2 regions of the Agromyces silvae genome follow, and region 2 is predicted to be linked to the other one. Evidence: riboswitches for the same ligand, from Rfam matches in the RefSeq annotation. Region 2 holds a riboswitch; the other holds the start of a gene.

Region 1 (7,167 bases), 1.7 Mb from region 2:
GCGAGATGCCCGACCGCATCATCCTGTACCGCGAGTCGCTGCTCGCGATCTGCGACGACGAGGACGCGCTGCGCGACGAGATCCACGTCACGCTCGTGCATGAGATCGCCCATTTCTACGGCATCGACGACGAGCGTCTGCACGAACTGGGCTGGGCCTGAGGCCCCCGGCGCAGTGTCCACAACCACCCGGCACGTGCGCGGGTATGCACCGGCCTCCGCGCGGGCGCGGCCGGCACGGATGAGGCACTCCCCCGAGTTAGCCTTGATCACATGACCGTCACCCCCGGCCGCATCGTCGGCATCGCCGTCGGTGCCCTCGCGATTCTCGGCATCGGGGTCTACGGTCCGGCCATGCTGCTCGGCCCGCTGCCCGCCGTCGCCGTCGCAACCGACAGCGGCGCCGTGCCCGCCCCGCCCGCCTCGCAGATCCCGATGCCCGCCGAAGGTGCGAGTGTCCTCGCCGTCATCGACGACGCCGGCGCCGCGAACCCCGTCGCGACCGGCGGCGAGCAAGGCGTCGTCCCGATCGGCGCGGCGGCCAAGCTCGTGACACTGCTCGTCACGCTCAATTCGTTGCCGCTCGCGGCGGGCAGCTCCGGCCCCGACATTCCGATCGGGCCGGAGGACTACACCGACTACGCGCGCTACCAGGCCGAGGGGACACGCGTCTTGCAGGTCTCCCCCGGTGAGACGTGGTCGCAGCGAGACGTGCTGCGTGCGGTGTTGCTGGCGTCGAGCAACAATCACGCCGACACGCTGGCCCGCTGGGCGTTCGGTAGCGTCGGCCAGTACACCGATGCGGCCAACGAATGGCTCGCCGCGAACGGATTCCCGGACACGCGCGTCGCCGACGCGACCGGGCTCTCGGGTGACAATGTCGGCACGGCGACCGATCTCGCCGGGCTCGCGGCCCGCGTCGTCGGCGATCCGGCGCTCGCGGCCATGCTCGACGGCGAGGTCACGGGCGGCGTGGGGGTGCGTCAGGTGCCCGACGTCGCATCGCGCCTCGGCGATCAGGGCGTGCGCGCGATTACGCGGGGCTTCACCGACCAGGCGCTGATCTCGTTCGTCTTCACGACGACCACGACCGCGGCGGGCGGCTCCGAGCCGGTCCGGCTCGTCGGCGCCATGACCCTCATCCCCGACTATGAGACCCTCGACGCCGCGGTCACCGCGGCCGTCGGCGCGGCTGGCGAAGCCGCCGTGCCGGTCGACGTGATCACCGCCGGCGACGCATACGGCTCAGCGGTCGCGGTCTGGGGCGACCGCGCCGACCTCGTCGCTGCCGCGACGCGGACGAGCCTCGGCTGGAGCGCGGCCGCCGGTGAGCCGAGCGTCGAGGTCGAACCGTTCACGACCGCGAACGCCGGCCGTGACGTCGGCCGAGTGGTCGTGCCGACGCCCACGGGTGAGCTTGCATCACCACTCACGCTCTCGACGGACATCGGCGACCCCGGCCCGATCTGGCGACTGACGAACCCGCTGCCGATCATCGGCGCCTACTTCGCGGACTCCTGAGACCGAGGCTCCTCGGCCCGGCGTACCGCGTGAGCGAGGGGTCAGTCGTTGTCGTCCTCGTCGAACTCGACGGGGTCGGAGTCGCTCGGGTCGAAGCGGAACTGCACACGCATCTCGCCGTTCAGCTCGCGCTCCTCGACCGCGTTGTACCAGAAGAGCGACTCGAGGCCGTCGACCGCGGCGACCTGCCCGATGCGTGATTCCGGCTTGCCGTCGACGAGGGCGCGCTGTTCGAAGTTGCCCTCGAGCGGTCCGTCGAGGAATTCGGCGAGGTACTCTCCGGTGGTCTCTGCACTCATGACTCCACCGTAGTCCCGCGCCTCGGCGCGGGAGGAACCGAGCGGGTCAGGTTGACAGACCGCGCACGATCAGGTCGGCGCCGGCCGCGGATGCCCCGGTGCGCGCGGCGTGCCGCCGCCACTGCGCATCCCACATGTCCCAGTACGGGTCGAACGCGCCGCGGTCGCGCGTGAGCGCGGCGCGTCTCCGTTCGGCCTCACCGGCGTGCACCCAGATGCGCAGAGCGGATGCCCCGGACACGGCGTCGAACGCGCCACAGCCCTCGATGACGAGATCGAGACCCGGTGCGATCGCTCGGATCGGGCCCGGAGCGTCGGCACGCCAGTCCCAGCAGCGCACACGGGCGACCGCGCCTCTCGCCCAGGGCGCGACGACCGAGTCGGCGATCAGCGCGGCTCCGCGGTCGAGGCCGTGCCAGCCCGGATAGACCTCGTCCAGACGCACCAGCGCGACCGGCCCGGGCCAGGCGGCCACCATCGCGTCCGCGAGCGTCGACTTCCCGGCCCCGCTCGGTCCGTCGATCGCCACGAGCCGACGCCCGCGGACCGTCGACGCTCCCCGCGCCGCCGATGCCGGCGAGTCCCGCAGGCACCGCACCGTCCGCAGCGCGAACCCGGCGCGGTCGCGGGAGCCCGGCGCGTCCGTCGCCCGGCTCACGACCAGACCAGGTTCCATGAGCCCGCCGCCACCGCGGCGGTGACGGAGATCGCCGCGACGAGGCATCCGATCGCGATGACCGCCCATTCCACGCCGCCGAACCGCGCCTCGCGAGCCCAGGTGCGCCGACCCGGCGCACCGAACCCGCGCGCCTCCATGGCGGTCGCAAGCGTGCTCGCGCGGCGGATCGAGAGCACGAGGAGGGCGAACGCCTGCCCGACCCCCCGGCGCAGCACGGCGCGATCGGCGACACCGCGCGCGCGTCGCGCGAGGCTGATCGTGCGCCAGTCGTCGATCGACGTCCCGGCGAGCCGCAGTGCGGCGAGTCCGCCGAGCACGAACCGTGCGGGCAGCCGCAGCGTCTGCGCGAGACCGTCGGCGAGATCCGTCGGATCGATCGTGAGGAAGAGCACCACGGCGGGCAGCGCGATCGCCACGACGCGCGCCGTCGTGGCGAGCCCGATCGCGACCGACCCCTCGGTGATGTGGATCAGCCCGGCGTCGAAGTAGACCTGTCCGGACGGTGCCCCGTAGAGCACCATGCTGATGCCGGTGAGCGGTGCGGCGATCCAGACCGGGAGCGTGCGCGCCGACCACAGCAGCGGGCCGAGCCCGATCGCCGTGAAGAGCACGATCTCGCAGAGGATCGCGATACCCGCCGAGACGGGGTCGAGCGTGAGCAGCAGCGCGATGCTGAGCGGCACGGTCGCCGCGATCTTCGCGACCGGGTTCACCCGGGCGAGGGGCAGGCCGGGGCGTACTTCGGCGATGCTCACACCGCGACCTCGGCCCTCGCATCGATGGGGACACCCAGCATGAGCCGCACATCGGCGAGCGCGTCGACGAACGCGGCATCGTGCGTGACGGCCACGATGCCGGCGCCCGCCTCGCGCAGCTCGCGCACCAGCCGCACGAGCTCGCGCCACGTCACCGCATCCTGGCCGAACGTCGGTTCGTCGAGCACGAGCATGCGCGGCCGGGTCGCGAGCGCCGTGGCCACCGAGAGCCGGCGCTTCTCGCCGCCCGACAGGGTGAACGGGTTGGCGTCCGCGAGATGCGCGAGCCGCAACGCGTCGAGCAGCGGGTCGACGCGCTCGTGTACCTCGGCCGCACGCAGCCGCAGCGCCCGCGGGCCGACCTCGAGCTCGGCACGCACGGTGCCCGCGAGGAACTGGTGCTCGGGGTTCTGGAACACCGTCCCGATGCGTGTGAGCAGCTGCCGCGACTTCCAGCGCCACGGCTCGGTGGCCGCGCCGTCGGCGAGCCGGGCGGATGCCACGAGCGAGCCGTCGTCCGGCCGGAGGAGGCCTGCGAGGGTGAGCGCGAGGGTCGACTTGCCTGCGCCGTTCGGCCCGGTGACGGCGAGCACGGATGCCTCGTGGACGGCGGTGTGCACGCCGGTCTGCACGGGCCGACCAGAGATGCGTGCGACGCTGAGATCCGTCGCGGTGAGCAGCTCTGGGGTGCCGGCCGTCGACGCAGGGGTTCCGAGCGCGGGGTGGACCGGGCGTGCGGCCATCGCCGCGGCCTCGCCGGGAAGCCACACGCCCGCGGCGCGCAGCTCGTCGGCCTGTTCGGTGAGCACGCGTTCGGCCGGCCCGTCGGCGATGAGGCGGCCTTCGCGGCCGACGACGATCACGCGATCGACGACGGGCAGCCAGACGGGCACCCGGTGTTCGACCACGATGAGCGTCGCGCCGGTGCGCTCCGCGACTCGGGCGACGGCGTCACGGACCTCGGTCACCCCGTCGGGGTCGAGATTCGCGGTGGGCTCGTCGAGCAGCAGGACGCCTGGGCGCATCGCGATCACCCCCGCGAGCGCGAGCCGCTGACGCTGCCCGCCCGAGAGCGCCGCAGTCGACCGGTCGACCGCGAGGTCGAGCCCAACGGCGGCGAGCGCCTCGCGCACGCGCGGGGCGATCTCCTCCCGCGGCACGCCGAGGTTCTCGAGCCCGAATGCGACGTCGTCACCGAGTCTCGCCATCACGAGCTGGGCGTCGGGATCCTGGAGCACGAGCCCGGTGCGGCCGCGCGCCGCCGAGGCATCCACCCCGTCGACCAGCAGCCGGCCCGTCGCCTCGCCCTCGTCGTCGCCGCCGAGCACACCGGCGAGCCCGTGCAGGATGGTCGACTTGCCCGAGCCCGACGGACCGAGCAGCAGCACGCGCTCCCCGGGCTCGATGGTGAACTCGACGCCCTCGACCGCGGGCCTCGCGCGCGAGCCGTGCCGCCAGCCCCACCCGCGCGCCTCGACGCGCGCCGGCCGTTGCAGCTCGTTGGCGGTCACCTCAGCTCGTGACCCTGACCGCGTCCCGCCCGGATGCGAACCGGCTGAGCGCCCCGGTCCGGGCGAGACCGCGCACCGCCAGCCAGCCGAGACCACCGGCGATGACCGCACCGCCGACGATTGCCGACACGATGTAGATCGTCGCGAACGCGGGCGCCGAGCCCGCGTACCAGAGCACGAGGTCGTTGACGGCCATCGCGAGCCCGGCCACCGCGCCCGCGAGCACCGCGACGGGGAAGCCCCAACGGCGGTACAGGAAGATCGCGAAGACGAGCTCGGCGCCGAGGCCCTGGACGAGCCCGGCCTCGATCGTGAGCAGGCCGCCCCACTGGCTGCCGATCAGCGCAGATACGATCGCGGCGACGAGCTCCGTGTACATCGCGGCACCCGGCTTGCGGATGACGAGTCCGCCGATGACGCCCGCGACGAGCCAGAGCGCCGCAGGCGCGGCCTGCAGGCCGGGCAGGAAGGTCGAGATGGGGGCCGAGATCGGACCCCAGATAACGCCGTACGCCCAGAAGACGACGCCGACCGCGACGCCGATGACGCTCGCGACGACGATGTCGACCACCCGCCATCTGAGGCGACGGCCGCCAGGCGTGCGCGTCGATGCCGGCGTGGTTGCGGATGTGGTTGCGTGCACTGTCGTGCCCTTTCGTTCGAAGGAAAGCGGCACGGGAATGAGATGCGATGCCCTCCCTGCGCTGGCATGACCCAGATCAGGTTCGACGGTCGAAGGTTTGGAACCTTCCTCTCAGCCCGGTTCACCGGACTCCCGTGTTCACGCATGAGTATACGCCCGCACCGATCCGGTGCGGGCTTCGCCCATGCGTCGGGCGTCGACCGCGGTCAGGCGCTCAGTGCTTCAGGGCGCGGATGATCCAGCGCAGCGACTTGCCGATGACCCAGACGAGCGGGGTCGCGGCCAGCAGCAGCCCGATGAGGTTCGGCTCGAACCGCACATCGCCACCTCGGCCGATGTATGCCCCGAGCGGAATCGACACGCCGCCGCCCCCGCCGCCGCTGCCTTCGCCGGTGCCGCCCTTCTCATCCATCGACCCGGACCCGCTGCCGCCGCCGAAGCCGTAATATCCGAGGGCGACCGGCACGATCGTGGACCCCCCGATGTCGACCGCATCGCCGTACGAGGTCTTCACGCCGACGCCGCCGACCTTGTCCGCCAGTTCCACCACGAGTTCCGTCATGGGGCCAGGCTACCTACGCCGACTGGATGCGGCCAGCCCTTGCGCTCGCTCCGCTCGGCGCGGTCAGCGGGGCCTGATGAGTTTGGCGAGCGAGCGGATGACCCGGTCAGCGGCGGTGCCGAACGGGTTGTCCTCGATCATGTATGTCCACGTGGAGGTCGGTCGTCGCATGCCGAGCTCGGCGATGGTCCCCGGGCGCCGGTCGAGGTCGAGGTCGAGGAGCGTCGACAGGACTGCCTCGGCGGCGTGATCCGTGAAGCCTGCGAAGGCCGTGCGGGCCTCGACCGTGAACTCCACGAGCGGCACCGCGTTGGCGAGTGCGCGGAGGTGGATGCCCTCTTTCACGTCACTCATATGCGCGAGGTGATCGGCCCACCCCTCGTCGATCCGATACAGCACGATCTGACGGACGAACTCGATCCACTCCGGATGCCTGAGCCGCCTAGCACGATCGCGCTCCAGGCCAGCCCGCTGCAGTTCGGTCAGCAGCTCAACGATTCGCCCGTCATCGGCAAGGTAACCGTCCCTCACGGCAAGCGTCGCCGCTCGCTGATGCTCGAGAACCTGGTTGTACGCGCTGGTCTTCCGATGGGCCTGCAGTACCTTTCCCTCGGCGACTCGCTGTGCACGCCGGTACAGGCGCAGGGCACGTGGAGACGGCACGGCCTCGAGAGCGACCACCTCAGCGATCTCGACTGGATCGATGTGATGCACGACGACATCGTCCTCCAGGCTCGTGAAGAAGGTGGAGGTGCCCGGGTCGCCCTGGCGACCCGACCGCCCTCGCAGCTGATGATCCAGCCGCACGCTCTCATGACGGCCGAGCCCGATAACGAGGAGGCCGCCCCGTTCACGCGCGGCATCGTCGAGCCGGATGTCCACACCGCGTCCGGCCATCTGAGTCGAGATCGTGACCGCGCCGGACATCCCCGCACGCGCGATGATCGCCGCCTCGTCAGCGTCGTGCTTTGCGTTGAGAACTTCGCACGTCACCCCCGCGTGCTCCAGGAGAGTGGCGAATCGCTCCGAATCGGCAACACTCGACGTTCCGACGAGCACGGGCTGACCCACGGCATGAGCCTCGGTGATCCGCTCGACGACCGATCGGTCGCGCGCCGATGCAGTTGCGAACAGCCGGTCGGCTTCATCGATCCGTGCGCAGGGGACGTTCGTCGACACCGCAGCGATACGGAGGCCA
Region 2 (7,167 bases):
CCTGTCGACCTCATCACCGACGGCACCCGCACCGCCCGGATCTCGAACGGCGACGCCCTGCTCACCCGCATCACCGGCGGCGGCTGCGCGCTCGGCGCGATCATGGCGGCCTTCCTCGCGACCGCGCCCGCGCACGACACCCGCGCCGCCGGCACCGGCCACCCCGACGACGTCACCCCCGACGACACCGCGTTCGACGCGACCGTCGCCGCCACACTCGTGTACACCATCGCCGCGGAGCTCGCGGCCGCGCGCTCCAACGGACCCGGCACGTTCGCCACGCAGTTCCTCGACGCCCTCGCCGCCATGACCCCCGCCCGGCTCGGAGAACGCGCCCGCCTCACCGTCACGAGCCTCGCCACCGTCTGAGACGTTCCGCCTACGCAAGCACCCCCGGTCAATTCGCCGACGACCCCGCCTTCGGGGCCGACCGTGCACGGAACTCGAAGAAGCTCCGCTCGAGCACCGTGCCGGTCGGCCACCGCCCGGCGACCGCCAGCATCTCTTCGGCCAGATGCGCCGCGCAGGTCGGCGGCCAGCCGTTCACCGCCGCCCCCGCACGCATCGCCTCCACGATCTCGCGGCGCGACAGATCGGATTCGGTCACCAAGGCCGTCGACGACGGCGCCCCTGAAGTCACCCCGGCGAAGGCCCGGTAACACTCGCACGCCGTCGCGCCTGGTCGCAGCATCGACTCGGCGCACGGGCTCGGGATCCAGGCCAGCTCGCCGTTCACCCCGAAGCAGAAATCGTCGGCGCGCTCGCCCTGCGTGCGTGCCGTCACGGTCAGTAGTCGCATGTTCCATCTCCGTACTCGGCACGAGCAGGAGCAGGATAGGCAGCACCGCCGACATCCCGCGGCTCGCGGCCGCGGCCGCGGCGGAGCGTTTACGCAGGCGTTTCGACTCGTAACATCCCCGTGACATAGCTTTGTCGTACACTGGGCCAAATGCCCTGGCCGTGGCCCTGATGCCACGCAGCGAAACGAAGTGTTATTTCTGGTCTCACCACGCACCCCTTCCGGACGGCCCTCGCCCGTCCGCAACATCGTGCGCTGCGGCGCTGCCGCCTCCTCCTCCCCCTTCCCCCCTCGAAGCTCCACGCCGACGCCGTCGGCGTGGTACCCCCGGGCCACGGCCGTGGTCCTCAACGAAAAGGAAAATGACGACATGGCCACTGGCACCGTCAAATGGTTCAACTCTGAAAAGGGCTTCGGCTTCATTGCTCCCGACGACGGCTCCGCCGACGTCTTCGCGCACTTCAGCGCGATCTCCGGTGCGGGCTACCGCAACCTCGAAGAGGGCCAGAAGGTTGAGTTCGACACCGAGCAGGGCCAGAAGGGCCCGCAGGCTGCGAACATCCGCGCCCTCTAAAGAGCAGCACGAACAGCGGGCCCGCCACGATTCGTCGTGGCGGGCCCGCTCTCGTCTTTGCGGTCACCCGATCGACGCCGCGCGTTGCGCGAGGTACGCACGCACCTCCGGGACATCCGTCATCGCCGCCGCCCGCGCGTACGCATCCCGCGCCTCCGCGTCGCGACCCGCGCGCGACAGCAGGTCGGCGCGGGTCGCCCACCACGGCTGGAACGTCTCCCCCACGGATGCCTCGGGCAGTGCCGCGAGCCCGGCATCCGCGCCGTCCGTGCGCCCGACGACCGCGGCGAGCGCGACGCGCGCCCCCAGGCTCGGCGCCACCGCCACGAGCGCGGTCGAGAGGGCGCGGAGCGCAACCCAATCGGTCCGGCCGGTGCGCCTCCGGTCGATGTGCACCGCCTGGATCGCCGCCTCGAGCTGAAACCGACCGGGCGCGCCGCCGCCAGCCGAGGCCCGACGCAGGTACGCCTCGCCCTCGTCGATCAACGCCGCATCCCAGTCGGCCGGGTCCTGTTCGTCGAGCGGCACGAACTCGCCGCGCCGCGCACCCTGACGCCGCGCGAGCGAGAGCGTGACCAGCGCAGCCAGGCCCCACGCCTCGCGTTCGTCGCCGAGCAGGGTCGCGAGCACGACCGCGAGGTACTGCGCCTCGCCCGCCAGCGAGCCCGCGTCACCGCGCCAGGCGATCGCGGCGCACCCGTAGACCGCCTCGAGCAGCGCCGACGTTCGCTCGGCGAGCGCGGCACGATCGGGAAGCTCGAACGGGATGCGCGCGAGCTTGATCCTCCGCTTCGCGCGCACGAGCCGCTGCGCCATGGCCGCCTGCGGCACCGCGAACGCGGTCGCGATCTGCGCCGCCTCGAACCCGAGCACGGTCTGCAGCATGAGCGGCGCACGAGCGGCCGGGTCGATGGCCGGGTGCGCGCAGACGGCGAGCAGCTCGAACCGGCGGTCGGGGATGCGATCCGGGTCCAGCTCGGCGAACGGGTCGACGGCGAGCGGATGCCCCGGGCCGGCGCCGGTTCGGAACACACCGCCGCCCGAGACATCCGGAGCGTCGTGCCCGTCGTCGACCGGCACCGTCGCGCGGTGCGCGGCCGACTTCCACACGTCGCGCTGCCGGTTGCGGGCCACGGTCACCAACCACCCTTCGGGGTTCTGCGGCACGCCCTGGGCCGGCCAGGTCGTGAGGGCCGCCTCGAACGCGCCCGCGAGTGCGTCCTCGGCGAGCGCGAGGTCGCCCGTGGGCGCGGCGAGCACCGCGACGAGCCGGCCGTACGCCTCGCGCGCGACCCGCTCGACGGCGACTCGCGTGGCGTGCGCACTCGCGTCGTCAGCGCGAGCTGCGTCGGCTGGACGCGCCGGTTCGCCGTCGCGGACCGCGTCGCCGGAATGCGCGTCGCTCGCGCAGTGCTCGTCGCTCGCCCGGTGCGCGTCGCTCGCGCGGTGCTCGTCGCTCGCCCGGTGCTCGTCGCTCGCGCGGTGCTCGTCGCGCGCCCGGTGCTCGTCCCTGGCCCGGCGCTCGTCGCTCGCCCGGTGCGCGTCCCTCGCCCGGTGCTCGTCCCTGGACCGGTGCTCGTCGCTCGCGCAGTGTTCGTCGCTCGCGCGGGCGGCGTCGCCCACGCGCTTGTCGCGTGTCACCCGGCGTGCGGTGCGGGCGTCTCGAACGTGGTCCACACGCCGTCGACGGTATGCGTCGCGCTCGGCCGCACCTCGACCGCGCCCCACGACACCGACGGCGCCTGGCGCGCGTACTCGATCGCCGTGTCGAGGTCAGGTACGTCGATGACGAACATCCCGCCGAGTTGTTCCTTGGTGTCGGCGAACGGCCCGTCCTGCACCTGCAGGTCGCCGTCGGCGACGCGGACGGTGGTCGTGACGTCGGAGGGTTGCAGCACCTCGGCCGAGATCAGCACCCCCGCGGCGTGCAGCGTTGCGGCGTAACTGGCGAACTCGCGCTGCCCCTCGGCCATGCCCGCCTCGCCGAGCTCGTCGGGCGACATCTCCGGGTAGTGCAGCAACAGGGTGTATCGCATGATCGTTCCTCCCGTTCAGCGCCCAGCGTAGTGAGCGCCCGGGCCGGCCGTTCCGGCCCTTCACGGTGATGACGATCGAGACGGCCGCCGATCGACACCCTGCGCCGAATGTTCCGGGAGAGGACGGCATTCGTCGGTCCTGCGGCCCCGGAACCCACGAATAGCGTCCTCAACCGACTCGCGCCCCGCGCTACACTCGGCGGCAGTGACACGGGGTGCCGCGCGTCGCGCGCGGCTGAGATCACACCCGTCGAACCTGATCTAGTTCGTACTAGCGAAGGGATGTCGCCCATGCGCGATCGTCTGTCCACCGACCCCGTCCGCCGGCGAGCTGACCTCTCGCTCTACCTCGTCACCGATGCCGCGTTGTGCGGGCCGCGTGGCGTCGTCGCCGTGGTCGCCGAGGCCGTCGCCGGCGGCGTGACCGCCGTGCAGCTCCGCGACAAGACCGCGAGCGACGCCGAGCTGCTGCGGCAGCTCGAGGCGCTCGCCGACGTGATCGACGGCCGGGCGATGCTCGTCGTCAACGACCGGCTCGACGTCGCGGTCGCGGCGCGAGCGCGGGGCATCCGCGTTGACGGCGTGCACCTCGGGCAGGGCGACGCCGCGGTGGCGGCCGCGCGCGAGGCGCTCGGACCGAGCGCAGTCGTGGGCCTCACCGCGAACACGGTCGCGCATCTCGAGGCGGTCGAGCGGATGCCCCGGAGCACGGTCGATTATGTCGGCGTGGGCGTGATCCGGCCGACGGCCACGAAGGCCGACCACCCGCCGGCGCTCGGCATCGACGGGTTCGCCGCGCTGGCCGCGGTGAGCCCCGTGCCGTGCGTCGCGATCGGCGGGGTGCAGGTGCCGGATGTGCCGGCGCTACGCGCGGCCGGTGCGGCAGGCATCGCCGTGGTGTCGGCGATCTGCGCGGCGGCCGAGCCGCGGGAGGCGGCGGCTGAGTTCGTGCGGGCGGCGGGCGGCACAGGACTCGATGCGAGTGCTCCTTCGGCGCGCGCTGCGCGACCGGCGGAGGCGTCGTCGCGCCCCGCGCTACTCGGGGAGCCCGCGGAGCGCCCTGCGCTACTCGCGGAGCCCGCGGCGCGCCACGCGCGACCAGTGGCGTCCGGTGTCCCGCGGGTGCTGAGCATCGCGGGCAGCGACCCATCGGGCGGCGCGGGCATCCAGGCCGACCTGAAGTCGATCGCCGCGGTCGGCGGCTACGGCATGGCCGCGATCACCGCGCTCACCGCGCAGAACACACGCGGGGTGCGCGGCGTGCACGTGCCGCCGACCGCGTTCCTGCGCGACCAGCTCGATGCGCTCTCCGACGACGTCGACATCGATGCGGTGAAGGTCGGCATGCTCGCGAACGCCGAGGTCATCGACACGGCCGCCGCCTGGGTCGAGGCCACCCGGCCGCCCGTCGTCGTGCTCGACCCCGTCATGGTCGCCACGAGCGGCGACCGGCTCCTCGACGCCGAGGCCGAAGCGGCGATGGGCCGGCTGCTGCCGCTCGCCCACCTCGTCACACCCAACCTCGACGAGCTCGCGGTCCTCGCGAACACCTCGCGCGCGAACACCTGGGATGACGCGATCGCGCAGGCCGAGTCGGTGTCGGCGCTGTTCGGGCTGCGCGTGCTCGTCAAGGGCGGACACCTCGGCGGCTCGCGCGCCCCCGACGCACTGGTCGACGCGTCCACGGCGACGATCGTCGAGTTCGACGGCGAGCGCATCGCGACCACGGCGACGCACGGCACCGGATGCTCCCTCTCCTCCGCCGTCGCCACGCTCCGCGTCTCGCGCGGCGGTTGGGAGCCCGCGATCGAGGAGGCGCGGCGCTGGCTCCGCGAGTCGATCCGGCACGGCGAGGGGCTCGAAGTCGGGTCGGGACACGGCCCGGTCAGCCATTTCGCGGGTCTCTGGTCGCGCGGCGGCACGACGACGGCGCCGACGCCCGCCGAGCTCGAGGCCGAGTGGTGGTCCTCGATCGACGACGTGCGCGCGGGCATCGATCAGCTGCCGTTCATCCGCGGGCTCGCCGACGGCACGCTCCGGACCGCGCCGTTCCTCGACTATCTGGCGCAGGACGCGCTCTACCTCGGGGACTACGCGCGCGTACTCGCCGAGGCCTCCCGTCTCGCGCCGGACGCCGCGGCCCAGGCGTTCTGGGCGAACTCGGCGCACGGCGCCCTCGTCGGCGAACTCGAGCTGCACGCGAGCTGGCTCGGCGGCGAAGCATCCGTCTCGGGTCCGGCCGAACCGGATGCCACGACGACCGCGTACCTCGACCATCTGCTCGCGACCGCCGCACGCGGCGACTACCCGGTGCTCGTGGCCGCCCTGCTGCCGTGCTTCTGGCTGTACACCGATCTCGGCGAGCGTCTCGCGGCGGGCGAGTTCGGCGCCGCGGCGCTCGCGCCGGAGCATCCGTACGCCTCGTGGCTCGCGACCTACGCGGATCCCGCGTTCGCGGCGGCGACGCGCCAGGCGGTCGCGATCGTCACGGATGCCGCGTCGCGTGCGAGGCCCGAGGTGCGTGCACGGATGCATCGGGCGTTCCGCGTCTCTTCGGCGCACGAACTCGCATTCTTCGACCGCGCGTGACCCGCACGTGACCCGCACGTGACCCGCGACTGATCTGCCCCGGCGCGCGCAGCTTGAGCGCAACTTGAGCGCCGTTCGAGCACGGAACGGTCTCGCATGGCGGGTGTCCTCAAGCAACACCCACCATGTGCGACCGCTCGTGCGGCTGTGCGGTCGTGCGCTCGTGCGCGTTCTGCGCCGTGACAGCGATGCGGATGTTTCGCTACGTTTGGCGGGAACGAGCCCCAGCCGAGCCGGAGGAGTCCGCGATGCATGCCGAATCCCAGCCCGCCCACGCGTTCGCCGGCGCGTTCGCCGCGAACCCGGACTTCGACTACGAGGTGCGGGGCGCCATCGGTGCGACCGTGGGCGGGGGCGGCGACATCGGCGAGATCCTCGCCGCGGTGCGCGACGTGAAGCCGAAGGATCACGAAGGGTGGTTCGCGGCCTGGCGCGGGCTCGGCGAGCGGGTGCTGGCGCAGGCGGATGCCTCGGCGGCACGCGGGCACAACGTCTCCGCCGCCGCGGCGTACCTCCGCGCCGCGTGCTATCTGGGCCGCGCCGTGAACGCGGTCGCCTCGCTGCCGAGTGACGACGCCCTGCTGCCGACGTTCCGGGCGCACCTCGGCGCGTGGGAACGATACGTCGACACCGTCGCGACCACGGTCGAGCGCCTCGCCATCCCGTACGAGGGCGGCTCGCTGCCCGGGTATCTCTTCAGCCCGGCCGCCGACGGCGCCGCCCGGCCGACCCTCGTGCTGAACCTCGGCAGCGACGAGTCGATCGCCGACGCCTGGGTCGGGGCCGGGCCGGCCGCGCTTGCGCGCGGCTACCGAGTGCTGGTCTTCGTAGGACCCGGTCAGCAGGAGCTGCTCTTCGAACGCGACGTGCCGTTCCGGCACGACTGGGAGGCGGTGCTCACGCCCGTGGTCGACGCACTCGTCGCGCGGCCAGACGTCGATGCGAAGCGACTGGCGGTGTGGGGTGTCAGCCAGGCCGGCTACTGGGTGCCGCGGGCGCTGGCGTACGAGCACCGGTTCGCGGCGGCCATCGTCGACCCCGGCGTGGTCGACGTCTCCACGTCATGGCTCGGACACATGCCGAAGGGCATGGTCAAGCTCGCCGAAGACGGCGAGCACGAGAAGTTCGACCACGAGATGGCGATCGGCATGCGGTTCTCGGCCGAGACC

The links. A riboswitch is a leader RNA that binds a small molecule or an ion and turns the genes downstream of it on or off. The one in region 2 is predicted to bind thiamine pyrophosphate.
Region 1: another riboswitch for thiamine pyrophosphate. It lies ahead of QU602_RS07295 (ECF transporter S component); the one in region 2 lies ahead of QU602_RS15200 (bifunctional hydroxymethylpyrimidine kinase/phosphomethylpyrimidine kinase).

The regions. Positions count from the first base shown of each region.
Region 1 covers NZ_CP133018.1:1,586,249-1,593,415, reverse strand. Annotated here, with positions in the region: gene QU602_RS07325 (metallopeptidase family protein) at 1-161, shown strand, start outside; gene QU602_RS07320 (D-alanyl-D-alanine carboxypeptidase family protein) at 273-1,520, shown strand; gene QU602_RS07315 (hypothetical protein) at 1,562-1,819, opposite strand; gene QU602_RS07310 (nucleoside/nucleotide kinase family protein) at 1,866-2,477, opposite strand; gene QU602_RS07305 (energy-coupling factor transporter transmembrane component T family protein) at 2,474-3,253, opposite strand; gene QU602_RS07300 (ABC transporter ATP-binding protein) at 3,250-4,764, opposite strand; gene QU602_RS07295 (ECF transporter S component) at 4,766-5,407, opposite strand; TPP riboswitch at 5,444-5,553, opposite strand; gene QU602_RS07290 (hypothetical protein) at 5,622-5,969, opposite strand; gene secA2 (accessory Sec system translocase SecA2) at 6,033-7,167, opposite strand, start outside.
Region 2 covers NZ_CP133018.1:3,304,208-3,311,374, forward strand. Annotated here, with positions in the region: gene thiM (hydroxyethylthiazole kinase) at 1-369, shown strand, start outside; gene QU602_RS15180 (DUF7715 family protein) at 398-799, opposite strand; gene cspE (transcription antiterminator/RNA stability regulator CspE) at 1,170-1,373, shown strand; gene QU602_RS15190 (RNA polymerase sigma factor) at 1,437-3,050, opposite strand; gene QU602_RS15195 (YciI family protein) at 3,011-3,409, opposite strand; TPP riboswitch at 3,611-3,709, shown strand; gene QU602_RS15200 (bifunctional hydroxymethylpyrimidine kinase/phosphomethylpyrimidine kinase) at 3,701-5,998, shown strand; gene QU602_RS15205 (alpha/beta hydrolase family protein) at 6,247-7,167, shown strand, end outside.